One region of the Acinetobacter chenhuanii genome, then DNA from elsewhere that is predicted to be linked to it. Evidence: riboswitches for the same ligand, from Rfam matches in the RefSeq annotation. Region 1 holds a riboswitch; the other holds the start of a gene.
The links. Region 1 has a riboswitch for manganese ahead of ABLB96_RS01835 (TMEM165/GDT1 family protein). Riboswitches for the same ligand answer to the same signal wherever they lie in the genome.
Positions count from the first base shown of each region.

Region 2: linked by a shared signal. The riboswitch ahead of ABLB96_RS08855 (sodium:calcium antiporter) and the one ahead of ABLB96_RS01835 (TMEM165/GDT1 family protein) in region 1 are both predicted to bind manganese.

Region 1 is NZ_CP157428.1:354,183-362,871, reverse strand. It holds gene aceE (pyruvate dehydrogenase (acetyl-transferring), homodimeric type) at 193-2,910, shown strand; gene ABLB96_RS01840 (2-oxo acid dehydrogenase subunit E2) at 2,913-4,850, shown strand; yybP-ykoY riboswitch at 5,065-5,261, shown strand; gene ABLB96_RS01835 (TMEM165/GDT1 family protein) at 5,277-5,852, shown strand; gene ABLB96_RS01830 (MBL fold metallo-hydrolase) at 6,120-6,917, shown strand; gene ABLB96_RS01825 (YkgJ family cysteine cluster protein) at 7,009-7,374, shown strand; gene guaB (IMP dehydrogenase) at 7,510-8,689, shown strand, end outside.
Region 2 is NZ_CP157428.1:1,858,572-1,867,260, forward strand. It holds gene ABLB96_RS08840 (LysR family transcriptional regulator) at 1-44, opposite strand, end outside; gene ABLB96_RS08845 (MFS transporter) at 148-1,344, shown strand; gene dmeF (CDF family Co(II)/Ni(II) efflux transporter DmeF) at 1,560-2,492, shown strand; yybP-ykoY riboswitch at 2,535-2,730, shown strand; gene ABLB96_RS08855 (sodium:calcium antiporter) at 2,742-3,743, shown strand; gene ABLB96_RS08860 (EAL domain-containing protein) at 4,103-5,467, shown strand; gene ABLB96_RS08865 (hypothetical protein) at 5,723-6,181, shown strand; gene ABLB96_RS08870 (lauroyl acyltransferase) at 6,346-7,278, shown strand; gene ABLB96_RS08875 (hypothetical protein) at 7,287-7,520, opposite strand; gene ABLB96_RS08880 (hypothetical protein) at 7,799-8,011, shown strand; gene ABLB96_RS08885 (hypothetical protein) at 8,141-8,380, shown strand; gene ABLB96_RS08890 (hypothetical protein) at 8,586-8,689, opposite strand, start outside.

The sequences.
Region 1 (8,689 bases):
TTTCTTAACGTAATAATCGTATAAAAAAACGCCTATATTGGCGTTTTTTTGTTATTTTGAGTCATGCTCGGTCAATGACTATTCATTCAGAAAATAATAGGGCCCCCTCACATTCACCCGTGGCAATAACTTGAGAGGGGCAAAACGTGGTAAAAATACAAAGTAGATTAGAGAACAAGGAACAGGTGAATTATGGCGTTTTACGGTGACTCCGACGCACAAGAAACCCAAGAATGGCAAGATGCATTCGATTCAGTTTTACAACATATGGGAACTGAGCGAGCGGCATTCTTGTTGGAAAAACTTTACCAACAAGCAATTGCTAAGCATGTTCCAATTCAACGTCTCAATACACCTTACTTAAATACAATTTCTGTTGAAGAGCAACCTGCAATGCCAGGCGACCAAGATATGGAACGCCGTATTCGTGCATTGATTCGTTGGAATGCCTTAGCAATGGTACTTCGTGCGAATAAAACAGGTGATGATTTAGGTGGTCACTTAGCGAGCTTCGCATCAAGTGCAACATTATATGACGTAGGTTTTAACCATTTCTTCCGCGCAAACAGCAATAACTTTGGCGGAGATATGATTTATTACCAAGGACACTGTGCTCCTGGTATTTATGCACGTTCATTCCTCGAAGGACGTTTAACGGAAGAACAGTTAAGTAATTTCCGCCGTGAAGTTGGCGGTAACGGTTTACCAAGCTATCCACATCCATATTTAATGCCGGACTATTGGCAATTCCCAACCGTATCAATGGGTCTTGGTCCAATCATGTCGATTTATCAGGCACACATTCAAAAATATTTGATGAATCGTGGCTTGATCAAAGAAGAAGATCGCAAAGTCTGGGCATACCTTGGCGATGGTGAGATGGATGAGCCAGAAAGTACTGGTGCAATTTCACTTGCTGGTCGTGAAAAGCTTGATAACCTCATTTGGGTGGTTAACTGTAACTTACAGCGTCTAGATGGCCCTGTACGTGGTAACGGTAAAATCATTCAAGAACTAGAATCTTTATTCCGTGGTGCAGGCTGGCGTGTCATTAAAGTGGTATGGGGTCGTCATTGGGATCCACTACTTGCAAAAGACAGCTCAGGCGCTTTAAAAGCGGTAATGGAAGAAACGGTTGACGGTGAGTACCAACGCTATCAAGTAAAAGGTGGTGCATACACACGTGAGAAATTCTTTGGCAAGTACCCTGAAGCTGCGGAACTTGTAAAAGATTTAAGCGATGAAGACATCGATAATCTTAACCGTGGTGGTCATGACCCGTACAAAGTTTTTGCTGCCTATGCAGAAGCAATGAAAGCTAAAGGTCAACCAACAGTGATTCTTGCGAAAACTGTTAAAGGTTACGGTTTGTCTGAAGAAATTGAAGCGGTGAACAAGACTCACCAAATCAAGAAAATGCAGATCGACTCTTTGAAATATGTACGTGACCGTTTTAACCTGCCATTTACAGACGATAAGTTAGAAGAGCTTCCATTCTACCGCCCAAGTGAAAACTCTCCAGAAATGAAGTACATGAAGGCACGTCGTGAAGCATTAGGTGGTTACCTACCTGCACGTCGTAAAGAGAGTGAAACTTTAGCGATTCCTGAATTATCTGTATTTGATGCAGTATTAAACGGTTCAGGTGGTAAAGAGCAATCTACCACTATGGTGATGGTTCGTTTAATTGCTGCTTTACTTAAAGAAAAAGCAATTAAAGACCGTGTAGTACCAATCGTTCCAGACGAAGCACGTACTTTTGGTTTGGAAGGTATGTTCCGTCAGCTCGGTATTTATGCCGCTCACGGTCAAAAATATACTCCAGAAGACCAAGAACAGTTAATGCATTATCGTGAGGCAAGTGATGGTCACATGCTTCAAGAAGGGATTAACGAAGCTGGTGCGATGAGTGCGTGGGCTGCGTTAGCGACAAGTTATTCAACCAATAACTTGCCAATGATTCCAATGTATATGTACTACTCAATGTTTGGTTTCCAACGTATTGGTGACATTGCATGGGCTGCTGGTGATGCACAGGCACAAGGTTTCTTGTTGGGTGCGACCGCTGGCCGTACAACATTGAACGGTGAAGGTTTACAGCACCAAGATGGTCATTCACATATCTTGGCGAACACAATTCCAAACTGTGTATCTTATGATCCATGTTTTGGTTATGAATTGGCTGTGATCGTACACGACGGTTTACAACGTATGTATGTGAACCAAGAGCGAGTGTTCTATTACCTAACGGTAATGAACGAAAACTACGAGCATCCTGCAATGCCAGAAGGCGCTGAGGAAGGCATTAAGCGTGGTATGTACTTGTTCGAAAAAGATGAAAAAGCAACTGTTCAATTACTTGGTTCAGGTGTAATTCTTCGTGAAGTGATTAAAGCTGCGAAAATCTTACGTGATGAATACCAAATCCACTCAAACGTTTGGAGTGTAACAAGCTTCAATGAGTTGTCACGTGATGGTATGGCATGTGAAGAATACAACCGCTTACACCCACTTGCTGAAGAAGTGAAAGAGTCTTGGGTATCTAAGCAATTACGTGGTACGGAAGGTATTGTAGTTTCTGCTACAGATCATATGCGTGCGTACAGCGAACAAATCCGTGCATATCTTCCAGATGGTCGTCCATTTGTTGCATTAGGTACAGATGGTTACGGTCGCTCAGATACACGTGCGAATTTACGTAGTTTCTTTGGTGTTGATGCTGCACATATCGTTGTTGCTACTTTGAAAAAATTAGCTGACGAAGGTGAAGTAGATGCTCGTTTAGTGAAAGATGCGATTTCTAACTTTGAGTTAGATACGGATCGTCCAGTTGCATGGGCTCCACAAGCGCATCCAGAAGTTCAGGCAGTTGCTGAATACAATGAAACGCAAACAGGTGAGGGGAACTAAGCATGCAAATTAAGACCCCTGATATTGGTGTAGATAAAGCAAACGTCGCTGAAATTTTAGTAAAAGTTGGCGACCGCGTTGAAGTTGACGACAGTATCGTTGTGCTTGAGTCAGATAAAGCAACTGTTGAAGTGCCTAGCACTTCAGCAGGTGTGGTAAAAAGCATCTTGATTAACCAAGGTGATGATGTGACTGAAGGCGTTGCTTTGATTGAAATCGAAGCAGAAGGTGCAGCACAAGCAGCACCAGCAACTGCTCAACAAACTCAAGCTTCAGCTCAGCCTGTTGCCGCTACATCAACTGCAACTGTTGATGTGACTGTACCTGACATTGGTGTTGAAAAAGCATTGGTTGGTGAAATCCTCGTTAAAGTGGGTGACCAGATTGATGCTGAACAAAGTATTGTTGTTGTAGAGTCAGATAAAGCAACTGTAGAAGTTCCAAGCAGTGTTGCGGGTACTGTAGAAAGTATTCAAGTGAAAGAAGGCGATACTGTTAAAGAAGGTGTTGTTCTTATTCAAGTGAAAACAGCAGCTGCGTCTAATGCGCAAGCAGAAGCTCCTGCTACTACAGCAGCTCCAGCTGCGGCGGCTGAACCTGTTGCTGCCAAGCAAGAAACTGTAGCAGCGGCTCCAGCTCAATCTGGTCCAGTTGATATCAATGTTCCTGATTTGGGCGTAGATAAAGCAGTTGTTGCTGAAATCTTGGTTCAAGTTGGCGATAAAGTTGATGTGGATCAAAGCCTTGTTGTTGTCGAGTCTGATAAAGCAACTGTAGAAGTTCCAAGTACTGTTGCAGGCGTTGTAAAAGCAATTCACTTACAGGCAGGTCAACAAGTTTCTCAAGGCGTGTTGCTTGCAACAATTGAAGCTGAAAGTCAAGCACCTGCTGCTCCAGTGGCAAAAGCAGAAGCGGCGCCAGCTCCACAGGCTGCAGCCCCTAAAGCAACAGCTCCTGCTGCAACTCAGTCTGCACCTGTAGCGTCGACATCTGGTACTGACAAGCTAACCAAAGAGCAAGAAGCCGAAAACGCTAAAGTGTATGCAGGTCCTGCTGTTCGTAAGCTTGCTCGTGAACTTGGCGTGATTTTGTCACAAGTTAAAACTTCTGGTGAGCATGGCCGTGTTGTTAAAGAAGATATCTTTGCTTATGTGAAGACTCGTTTAACTGCACCACAAGCAGCGCCAGTTGCGGCGACTGCACCAGCAGTTTCGGGTTTGCCAAAGCTTCCTGATTTCACTGCGTTTGGTGGCGTGGAAGAAAAAGTACTGACGCGTTTGCAGCAAGTATCAATTCCGCAACTGTCATTGAACAACTTTATTCCGCAAGTCACCCAGTTTGATTTGGCTGATATTACTGAGTTAGAAGATTGGCGTAATGAGCTGAAAGGTAACTTCAAAAAAGAAGGTATCAGCCTGACGATTATGGCGTTCATTATCAAAGCGGTTGCGCATTTGTTGAAAGAAGAGCGTGAGTTCGCAGGTCATCTATCTGATGACGGTAAATCAGTGCTCTTGCGCAATGAAATCCATATGGGAATTGCGGTAGCAACACCTGATGGTTTAACTGTGCCAGTACTTCGTAACCCAGACCAAAAATCAATTAAGCAAATTGCAGTTGAATTGGGTGTATTAGGTCAAAAAGCACGTGATAAGAAATTAACACCGAAAGACTTGCAAGGTGCGAATTTCACCATTTCAAGTTTAGGTGCAATAGGTGGTACGGCATTTACACCACTTGTGAACTGGCCACAAGTTGCAATCTTGGGTATTTCACCTGCAACGATGCAGCCTGTATGGAATGGTAAAGACTTTGATCCACGCTTAATGTTGCCGTTGTCATTGTCTTATGACCACCGTGTAATTAATGGCGCAGATGCAGCTCGCTTTACCAATAAACTTACGAAACTTCTTAAAGATATTCGTACTTTATTAATCTAATATTCTGAAATAATTAACTAAAACCTCGCTTCGGCGGGGTTTTGTTTTGTTGCCTCTTTAAATATCAGGCTGGAACAAGCAATCGTTATATCGGGTTTATTCATATAAGCACTTATTTTGCTGTGTTATTCGGTGCTGTGTGTTTATTCGGGTGGGGGTGGGTAAATTTCTTGCTTGAACATTTGAAAAATAGAATGACTTGAATATAATAAACGCATACTTCATTGGGGAGTAGCCGCTATTCACAGCAAATGTGAATAGGTGATGGTCAACATAATTGTTCAACAGAACATGGTCATCATAGCTTAAACGTCTCATCGTTCCTGAGTTGGCAAGACCTTTGATTTACCACTCTGCAATCATTTTATGATATTTGGCTAGCAGGAGGGGTAGGTCATAGGCATTTATGCTAGCCAGAGAACCGAGATGCAAGAATTTCTGATTTCTACCTCAATTGTTGCCCTTGCTGAAATGGGCGATAAAACTCAGTTGTTGGCACTTTTATTATCTGCACGTTTTCGTAAGCCAATTCCTATTTTAATAGCGATTCTTTTAGCAACTCTAATTAACCATGGTATTTCTGCTGTACTTGGTCAGTGGATTACAACGGTTCTAAGTCCCGAAATTTTAGTCTGGGTGCTTGCGGTTGGCTTCATTGGTATGGCGTTCTGGATGCTTATTCCAGATAAGTTAGATGATGAAACAGATAGCATTAACAGATGGCAAAAATTAGGTGTTTTTGGTGCGACCTTTATTTTATTTTTCTTAGCTGAAATTGGTGATAAAACCCAAATTGCGACAGTCGCTTTAGCTGCACGTTATGAAAGCATTTTTTGGGTGATGCTCGGTACAACACTAGGAATGATGATCGCCAATGCACCCGCTGTATTTATTGGTAATAAATTGGCTGAACGTTTATCTATCTCACTCATTCATAAAATTGGTGCGGCTATTTTCTTCATCGTGGGTTTTTCTACACTAGTACAGCATTATTTCTTCTAAATTATTTTCAATTTATATAAAACGCATTCATTAAGGGTGCGTTTTTTTTTGAGTGTTTAAGTAGTTAAGCTTCAAGATAAAGTATATTTAAGGAGACTATAAAGATCGCCAATTTTTTGATGATTCATTTCTAGAATAAGAAAAGTAAAATCAATTTTAAAATATTATGAGAAATATCAAGCAATTCATTGCAAGCCTCTTAGAATCCCTTTATTTTAGTATGGATATAAAAATATCTAATATTTAAAAGTTTTTTGGGGAAATTAAATGGGGTTTGAAAAAACAACATCTCAGATATTATTTGATAATGGTGTGCATAAATGTATTAGTTTTACCAGCTTGGTCAAAGGTGAGGGCATACAAGCCAATCAATTTTTAATTATTGATCATGGACGAGCGGCTGTTATTGACCCAGGGGGTGATTTGACCTATGTCCCACTCACTATGGAACTTAATAAATATACTCGTCTTAAAAATCTAGACTATGTGATTGCTTCGCATCAAGACCCAGACATTATTACTTCAATGCCACGTTGGTTGGTCTATACAGATGCTAAAGTGGTTGCTTCTAAATTATGGGCACGATTTTTACCTCACCTGAATTCCTCATTTATGAGTGAGCGCATGAAAGGAAATTGGGAAGATCGTCTTATTGAGTTGCCAGATCGTGGGCAAGTGATCCAGTTGGGCGAATCAAAGCTTGTTATGGTTCCGGCACATTTTCTACATTCGGTAGGTAATTTCCAGTTTTATGACCCAGTTGCCAAAATTTTATTCTCTGGCGATATGGGGGCTTCAATTGTCGATGATGCTAGTCTGCCTCTAAAAGATTTTGATGCCCATGTGATGAAAATGAAAGCTTTTCACCAACGCTATATGTGTTCCAATAAAGTCATACGCTTATGGGTCAATATGGTTCGTCAAATGGATATTGAAATGATTGTGCCGCAGCACGGTATTCCATTTATTGGCAAAGAAATGATTAACCAGTTTTTAGACTGGATTGAAACATTGCCATGCGGCGTAGATTTAATGACTGAACAAATTTTTAGCTGTCCAACATAAAAAGTTAGGTTCAATATCTTGAGTCCAATTTGAAATTTTTTTAGGATTTTGCGTCACAGAAAAATTTTTGATGACGAGAATTTGAATAAAAATGTTATCTCAAGTTGCGACTCCAGATGAGTGCCTACGCTGTGGGGCGTGTTGTGCACATTTTCGGGTTTCATTTTACTGGGCTGAGGCCGAGTTCATAGATGAACATCTGGTCGAACCTTTGACACCCGTTTATTCTTGTATGCGTGGAACCAATCAAACTCAGCCACGGTGTCAGGCTTTAACGGGTGAAATTGGTAAAGAAGTAGGATGTTCTATTTATGCTGTGCGTAGTTCTACTTGTAAAGAGGTGCAGATTGCTGATGAACAGTGTACGAAAGCGCGCTTGGCGCACCAGCTGATTCCTCTAATTGAAGTAAGCCCAGCAGATTCAGAAAATGATCATGACTATGATCAGGTGAGCTAAATATGAGCTAACCTAATAATAAGTGGGAAATATTTAGAGTGGGCGGATATCTATTGCTGAAAAAGGCAAAGATTATATGAAAATTGCATTGAAATTTGTTTATAATAGCTCACGGAATTTACCAGTGAGATTGTTATGCTGACCATCGTTCAAGAAGCGCTAACCTTCGATGATGTCTTATTACTTCCTGCCTACTCTACTGTTCTCCCAAAAGATGTCTCTCTAAAGACACGTTTAACTCGCGGCATTCATTTAAATATCCCATTAGTTTCAGCTGCAATGGATACAGTGACTGAGTCACGTATGGCGATTGCAATGGCGCAAAATGGTGGTATCGGGATTTTGCACAAAAACATGGATATTGCTGCTCAAGCTGCAGAAGTACGCCGTGTTAAAAAATTTGAAGCGGGTATGGTGAAAGATCCAATCACTGTAACCCCAGAAACTACAGTACGTGAACTTATTGCAATTACCGGCGCTAATAACATTAGCGGTGTACCTGTTGTTAAAGACGGCAAGGTTGTTGGTATTGTGACAGGTCGTGATACGCGTTTTGAAACCAATTTAGAACAACCGGTTAGCAATATCATGACAGGCCAAGATCGTTTGGTGACTGTGCGTGAAGGCGAATCTAAAGAAAATATTCAAGCATTATTGCAAAAGCATCGCATTGAAAAAGTTTTGGTTGTTGGTGAGAACCACGAACTCAAAGGTTTAATTACGGTAACTGACTTCCGTAAAGCTGAGAGTTATCCAAACAGTTGTAAAGATGATCTTGGTCGTTTACGTGTTGGTGCTGCAGTAGGTACAGGCGTTGAAACACCAAGTCGTGTGGAAGCATTAGTTGAAGCTGGTGTTGACGTTATTGTTGTTGATACAGCACACGGTCACTCTGCTGGTGTTATTGAACGTGTACGTTGGGTAAAACAAAACTTCCCTCAAGTACAAGTCATCGGCGGTAATATCGCAACTGGTGATGCTGCATTAGCATTATTAGATGCAGGTGCAGATGCTGTAAAAGTAGGTATTGGTCCTGGTTCTATCTGTACGACACGTATTGTGGCCGGTATTGGTATGCCACAAATTTCTGCGATTGATAGCGTTGCTAATGCATTGAAAGATCAAATTCCTTTAATTGCAGATGGCGGTATTCGTTTCTCTGGCGATATGGCAAAAGCAATCGGTGCGGGTGCAAGCACAATCATGGTTGGCTCACTTCTAGCGGGTACTGAAGAAGCACCGGGTGAAGTTGAATTCTTCCAAGGCCGTTACTACAAAGCTTACCGTGGTATGGGCTCATTAGGTGCAATGGCTG
Region 2 (8,689 bases), 1.5 Mb from region 1:
GCAATGAACACTTTCAGAGTATTAATATCAAAAGCCGATCGCATCAATTATCCCAAATTTGATAATAATAAGTGCCATTTTTAGCACATAATAAACACTATTGATAGCGATTAAACTTGGGTGTCTTTCATCCATAGGTTGCTTGCTATGCCTCTAGGCACACCAACATTGAATCATAAAGCCCTTATACGAATAGCGATTGTGATTGCTTTTGTCCAGTTCACCAATGCGCTGGAATACATGGTGTTCAATCCCATTTTTGTTTTTATGGCAACAGATTGCTCTGTGCCTGTATCATTTTCAGGCTATGTGTCGGGTATGTACACACTCGGAGCCGTTCTTTCTGGCGTTATAGCCTTTTACCGGATTGATCACTTCAATAAGAAAAATTTCTTAATTGCCAATATGGCACTACTAGGCTTACTGACACTATTAACAACTTTCACATCTAGTTTTAGTCTTCTGCTTGCTCTCCGATTTTGTGCAGGGCTGGTAGGTGGTACAACAATGGGTGTGGGTATCAGTATATTGATAAACAACGCACCGCCGCACTTACGCGGAAAAATGTTAGCGACAGTGATTGCGTCATTTTCGATAGTCAGTATTGTAGGAATGCCCACTCTAATATATCTGTGTATACATTATGGTTGGCATGTGGCTTTATGGGTAATCGCTATATTGTGTCTGTTGGCATTGCCATTGGTGGTATCCATTATACCCAAAGACCCAGTCTCTTTAGAGGTGTTTCGAGCGCCGTCTCTTGATGGAGATACTTTACTGTTCGCCTCCAGTAATGCGCTTGTACAGTTTAGTCCAATGCTGGTTATTCCTATTCTAGCGCCATTAATGATTCAGCAATTGGGCGCTTCGCAAGACCTACTACCTTGGCTTTTCTTTTGTGGGGGCATTGTAGGCTATCTATCTACAAAAATTACAGGCCTGTTAACTTCCCGTTTTTCTGCTTTGCTGTTGGCTACAGCTTCAACCATAGTTTTTATACTCAGTTTGCTCATACCAGTTTTAGGCTATCAGCAGGCAGGGTTATTTATTACTTTATTTCTCGGCGCTTCTTACAGTCGTTTGGTGTCATCTTCGGTGGTTACGATGCAATTTCCTGACGATCAGCAAAGAGCTGGATTCTCTTCATTACAGACATCAATCATGTATCTCATGACAACCATCGCATTTTTCCTGTCTGCTTTTTTATTATCAGACCACGCCATGGCACCACAAAGTGTAAATAAGTTACTGGTGTTATGTGCAATTTCCGCAGCAGGATTCCCAATTTTGGTTCTTGTTTTGCAAAAGAAACTGACTAAACGCTTTCAACTGAAAGAATTCTAAAATCGCTGTTTTCGGTACATGCAAAGAGTCATGAGTACAAATAGTTTGGCTTTTGGCTCTACCAATTTGAATAGTACATTTGCTCAATTCACTCTGGCACATGAGTCCTGAGGGGTAAATACTGATTAAAAATTTTCTTGTCTTGGTCGTCAGGCAATCTATTTTCTTTCAAATAAATATATACTATGGGGGAGTATTAATAAAAGACCATAAATATGGAAATCAATAGCAACTTAGAACGTTACCATTCTCATCAGTTCGATGAAGGAAACCCTCTGGCTCAAAAGAAAATTTTGATAGCAACTATCCTAACTGCCGTGATGATGGTTTTTGAAATTGTAGGGGGGTGGATCTTTAATTCCATGGCACTTTTAGCCGATGGATGGCACATGAGTTCACACATGGTTGCGCTAGGGCTGGCTTATATTGCTTACAAAATGGCTCGCCGTTATGCCCATGACAAACGTTTTAGTTTCGGAACTTGGAAAATTGAAATTTTGGGGGGCTATAGCAGTGCAATCATATTAATGGTGGTTGCGCTTTTGATGGGCGCCCAATCTATTGAGCGATTACTTCATCCTGTTGATATTCACTATGATGAAGCGATTTCTATTGCTGTTGTAGGGTTGGCTGTCAATATAATCTGCGCATGGCTATTACATGATAGCCATGACCACCACCATCATCACGATCATGGGCATAGTCATCACCATCATGATCATCATCACGATTTAAATCATAAAGCTGCGTTTATACATGTGGTTGCCGATGCTGTAACTTCGGTATTAGCCATAGTTGCACTTTTTGCTGGTAAATATTTTGGATGGAATTTTTTAGATGCACTATTGGGGATAGTAGGAGCCATACTTGTTGCCCAGTGGTCTTGGGGACTTTTACGTGATACAGGAAAAACGTTACTAGATGCCGAAATGTCACATCCCGTTGTCGCTGAAATCCAAGAAGTTATAGAGCAATTGTCCCAAGTGAAAATTACCGATTTACACGTATGGAAAGTAGGTAAGGGAAAATTCTCATGTATTTTGGCTTTAGAAACGAATAGAACAGATTTAACCCCCGATTTGGTCAAAAAAGCATTGTCTATTCACGAAGAAATTGTACATGCCAGTGTAGAAATACATTTTGTCTGACCAACGCAGTAGAGTTACAACGAAATCACTGCTAAAATCCACCCCATTGTCATTGGGGAGTAGCCATTCCTAGTACCCAGCTAGGAAGAGCACGTCAACAAACTTGAGATGAGTATCTCATGGCGTGTTCAGCCGCTGTATATATACAGTGTGAGCTAGGCGAGACCTTTGGCCACAACGTACTTTGCTAGTCGGGCGAGGAGCGTTGTTGCGCCAATGGTTTCTTGTTCGCCCGGCTGGAATGATTCTATGCTCCTCACTTTTATCTTATTCTTTTTGTCCGCTGGGGCAATTTATCTCGCCTGCGAATATTTCGTTAACGGCATTGAATGGTTTGGTAAACGTCTTAACCTCGGTGCAACCGCAGTAGGCTCAGTTCTCGCAGCTTTTGGTACAGCGCTACCTGAAAGTGCAGTCACTTTTATGGCCGTTGTATTTGGTAATACGCCAGAACAAAAAGACTTGGGTGTTGGGGCTGCAATGGGTGGCCCACTGGTTTTGGCAACGTTGGGCTATGCTGTTGTTGGTCTGGTATTAATCCTTCATCGTAAAAAGCTGGCACGCGCATCAAATCAGGTACAAGTTGATTACGCTCGCTTAAGTCGAGATCAGGTTTCTTTCCTTGCAATCTTTGTATTAAAAGTAGCGCTTGGTTTGGTTGCATTTGCCATTAAGCCTTGGCTAGGCATTTTATTTTTGGCGGCTTATGCAGCTTATGTCTGGCGTGAGATTAGAGAATCTGACACAAGCGCTGAAGAAGAAGAACTTGAACCCCTCAAATTTCGTCCAAATACGGCCGAACCATCTTTAGGTTGGGCGGGTCTACAAGTCTTGTTGGCTTTAGTTGTGATTAGCATTGCATCACACACCTTTGTGGCTCAACTAGAAGCGATTGGTACAGCACTTAGCTGGCCGCCTCACATGGTTGCTTTGCTACTGAGTCCGGTTGCAACTGAATTACCTGAAATTATGAATGCGCTGATTTGGGTGCGCCAAGGCAAAGAACGTTTAGCTTTAGCAAACATTTCCGGAGCCATGATGATTCAGGCGACCATACCAAGTGCATTGGGTATTTTCTTTACACCGTGGCGCTTTGATGGCGTGCTATTGGCATCTGGTGTGATTACTGCACTCGCTATTGTATTTCTATGGGCTTTATTCCGCCGTGGTTCGGTCGATGGCCGAGCATTAGTTGCGGTCAGCAGTCTATATGCTGTTTTTGCAGTAATCGTTGCTATTTCTCTTAGATAAAACTTGAAGGCTAAATCAGCCATTTTCAAAATGCTTAAATAGGTCATCTTATGCACCTACGGGTGTGTAAGATTACGATAAGCGCATATTTTTTGACATTTGTTTGAATTTTCACCATTTAAAGGCTGTACCTTGGTAGCAGAGGCATGTATTGTTAGGTCATGATACTTTAAAATTAAGGAGTACTTAAAAAACAGTATCGTTCAATTAAACAACAGAACTGTACCAGCATTATTAAAACAATACCTACATTAAAACGAAAAGTATAAAGAACAGGGAAATAAAACATTACGTTTTATGAGTAAATATTGAAATGGAGTATCAATGATCACATTGGGGATCTATGTAGAAATATTTTTATGGTTGATTTATTTATGATAGCTTCGTCTTACTTAAAAAAACAAAAGAAAAATTATAGTGCCATAAAGGATCAGCAACTTACTATTGCAGCCAAAGCCAATATCTTTATTTGCCTTATTTTTTGCTTGTTTTGGACAATATATTTCGCAATTGCACAAATGTGGCTTATTGTTTGTATGGATATCTTTTTCACAATGATATCTCTATTTAGTCTTTTTTTACTGTATATACGTCAAATTTCAGCGGGTATTCTCTTATCCCAAGCCGTGCTGCTGGTTTTTCCAGTGGTGTTTTGCCTGTTTTTTGATGTGGCGAGTATTGATTACCCGCGAGTGGCACACTTGTTTTTGCCTGCCGGAGCGATATTGGGGTATTTAAATTACCGCCGTGATCCAAGTTTCTTACAATTTATTTTGATTGTATTGTCGATTACATGTTTTATATTTTTTAGTGGCAGCTCTTTTAATATCGCTGGCGCAATCCCTTTACCAGAAAGCATTCGTGATCATGGTGGATGGATTGTAACTTGTGTCGCCACACTCATGATTTGTATCTCAATTTATACGATGCAATTAGAGATGCAAATAGAAAATAAATTGGTGCAAGACCTACGACTGGCGCTTGCGAAAAAACAATTTGAGCTTTTTTATCAACCACAAATAGATTCGTCTGAAACCCTGATTGGTGCGGAGGCTTTGCTCAGATGGCATCATCCTGTTTTAGGATATGTTCCGACAAAAGATTTTATTCCGGTCGCTGAAGTTTATGAGTTAATGCCCAAGATTGGCGAATGGGTACTTGCGCAAGCCTGTTGCGTGTTGCATCAATGGAGCAAAAAAGAAGAGACCAAAAAACTGAAACTCTCAATCAATATTAGTGCCGATCATTTTATGCAACAGCACTTTGAACAAACTGTGATTGGTATGGTTCAGAAACATGGCATTAATCCATCGCTGCTCATATTAGAAATTACTGAAAATATTGCTTTAAATAATTGCGCTAGCATGATCGAAAAAATGCACTTCTTGTCAAAACATGGAATCCAGCTTTCTCTTGATGACTTTGGCACGGGTTATTCATCTTTAAGCTATTTGCAAAAAATGCCGATTAGCCAAATTAAAATTGATCGTAGTTTTGTAGAGGCTGCTTTAGATGACAAGCGTAGCAATAAACTGGTCACGGGCATTATTAAAATTGGTCTGGACTTGAACCTTCGTGTGTTGGTAGAGGGAATAGAAACGGCCGAACAGTTTAGCGCTTTTAAAGATAATGGTTGTACGGAGTTTCAAGGCTATTTATGGGGATGCCCAATGCCTTTAAGGGACTTTATTGATCAAGTACCAAATTTCAGTAAAAAAACATAGTCGGTTGTTTCTGACTTGAATGTACGAAAAGGTGATAAAAAAAATACATTATTTGCCTACTAAAAAGATGAATTAAGCGGATAAAAAATTTTTTTCTAAAGAGAAGTTAAAATAAGCTTAAAGAATAGCTTAAAATTAACAGTTTGATAACATTTGTTTCTTAATAATACATAAACTTACACGAATAAACATAACTTAAAGCATACTTACTTTGAGAAGCAACCGAGTACTACTTCAAATATAAGGAAAAACTCAATGCCACAATACTTAGCTATTGCTGAAAGTGTGTATAGGAAAGTTAAAGAAGTTGAGCTTTTTTCAGATGATACTATTGAAAATCTTAATCATTTAATAATTTTTATACGTAAAGAGATATCTGGAACCGTTTTCAAACTAAAGTATAACTACATTAATTTTGAAGAAGCTTTGATAAAACCCTTAAATGAATGCCAAGTAAAAATAGATATTAGTCTGATTCCACATCCTGATATGGAAGATGAATATATCTTATGGCTAGCCGGATTTATTGAAAAAATCACAGAAGGTGGGCCTAAACCACCGCCACCGATTAAGAAATTTATTCCTGAATTTATGAGCTTTAAATCAGAACTGGATTTTTTAAATATTCCAAAGGAGAAAGTTCTAAACCAAGGCGAAGAGATTACTGACTATTTTAATTCAGATGCATTTACGAAAAATTTGAAAAGTAAGTGATTAATATTCTTATAAATAATAAAACTCCCAGATGGCTGTAGTTAAGGTATTGCGAATGAATAAGTAAGAACTGTAAGTTGAGCTTAAAAATAGACACACTTTGCAAACGCATATAGGGTTCACGTGTGTTAGGATGATTACCTATACCTCTAGATATTTACAGTATGACGAAATCTGAACCGCAGTATAAGTCTGGGCAGTTTCAATTTTCCTTTCTATCACTGAAATATTGGGGTATATGGTTTTCAGCTTTTATTCTTATGTTTCTTGCCTACTTGCCTTGGGCAATCCAGTGGCGGTTAGCAAAACTTTTTTCAAAAATTGCTTGGTCACTCTTGGCCTCCCGAAGGAAAACAACGTTAAGAAATTTGGGAGCGTGTTTTCCGGAAAAAACACCTGAGCAAATTGAAGCCAAAGCTAAGTTAGTTTTTACCGATACAATGATTGGTATCTTTGAAGCCTTAAATGCTTGGTATTGTCCTGCATGGTTTAAAAAGAGAGTTCATATAGAAGGCTTAGAGCACCTAAATGACAATCGGGATCGGGGTATTTTGCTATTAGGCACACACAGTACATTACTCGATGCAGGGGGCGCTGCTTGCACCTTATTCTTCGATATGGATGTGGTGTATAGACCTCAAAATAATCCTTTTATGGATTTCCTCATTCATCGCAGTCGCGCTAGAGTTTATAAAAATCAAATTGCGAAAGACAACATGCGAAGCCTCATCGAAAAACTAAAAAAGGGTCATGCAATCTGGTATAGCCCTGATCAGGATTTCGGTTTAAAACAAGGGGTCATGGCCTCATTTTTTGGAATACAAGCTGCAACCGTAACCGCACATCGCAGGCTTATGGATATTTCAAATGCTGTTGCAATTCCCTTATATTTTTATAGAAGTGGCGATATCCGAAACCCTCAATACAACGTTCTGGTCGAACCTAAACTTGAAAACTTTCCAAGTGGCTGTGAAGTTGATGATGCTGAACGCGTCAACAAAATTATTGAAAACCAGATCCGAATCGCCCCAACACAGTACATGTGGTTTCATAGACGGTTTAAGACTCGCCCTGTAGGTGAAGCAAAGTTTTATTGATGGATGATTTACTCAAGGTCGAGTTGATCATCATCCTTAGTGACTTTGATTTTTAAATTTTTATATTTCCGTTTGTTTGGGTCAATTGCAGAATTTATGACTTCATCTGAGAAGGATGAACATAGCATCAATTTTGCATATGCTCGGTAACCTATTAAAATTCTGCGTAGGGGATAGTCGGTTCTTGTAGAGTAATATTCAATTCTTGAGTTGAGTTCTTGTAGCAGGGGCTGCTGGGTCATTGAAATAATTTCTATAAGTAGTTCATGACAGCATATAGAGATTTATCTAATCTAAGAAGAAGTATTTTAAAAATAAGATATCCTCTAAAAAAATAAGTGATTAAACTGCATGTTAAAAAAATAATAAATATATAAATTTATTTTTAACTCTAATTATTTTAAGTGGATACAATGAAATTAAAGAATATCCAATTTTAAAAAATTAATAGTAACAACTCTTTTTAAAATAACAGGTGTATTTGTGTTATAGTTAATCTCGATTAATTATTGGTATTAAAATGGATATCTGTATTGGCGGCATACTCAATGGCCAAAAAAGAAAAGATAATCATAATTATTTTAAAGTAGATAGTCATTATTCAGAATATGGTTCTGAATATAGTAAAGAATATTTTCACTTAAATGGGAGGATTTTCTCATTTTGGGTGAGTAAAGAAATGAATTTTATTGAGGCTCAAAAAAGAGTTGAATCATATCTTGTTGAAGTTTAAAAGATCTTAAAGTGGTTTATCGTTTTATTTAATATAAATCTGATTTATGAAATCTCTCCATACATAAGATTCAATGAGTTTTATATTTTTGTATTGTAATATGAAATAAATTAGGCTTTAGGTATGGCTATGAGTGATCAATTAATTGAAAGAGATAAACTTTTACAATATCTAACTCAAAAAAATGCTGAGAAAGAATTGGAGTGTGAGTGGCTTAGAAATATTATTATTCGGTTGCTTGATGAAATTGAAGATAACAGACTACAGGCTCAACTCATTCGACAAGTCAATGCAGAGCTAATTTTACTGATCCAAACACATATAGAGCCAGATTTTACCTTAACAGATTTAACAAAATTTCAAAATTAAATCATAACTAATTTTAAGAAATGGTTATATTAAAAACATAAAAAAATTAATAAGAAATTTTGATTGGAGAATCTGTTATTTTTATAATAAATACAATTGGTTTTTGGTGTTTTTGGTGCTAAAAATATAGTTTTAAAGTCAATTATTTAAAAAGCCCTATATTAAATAGGGCTTATAAATTAATTAAAATAAATTTTAATTAATTTTATTGGCTATTTTCTTTTTTGTTTTGCTCTGGTGGTGAATTTTCTGCTTCAGGGTTTTGAGTGTTTTTTTCATTTTTTTCCTCAGTAGGCTTAGAGTTGGAAT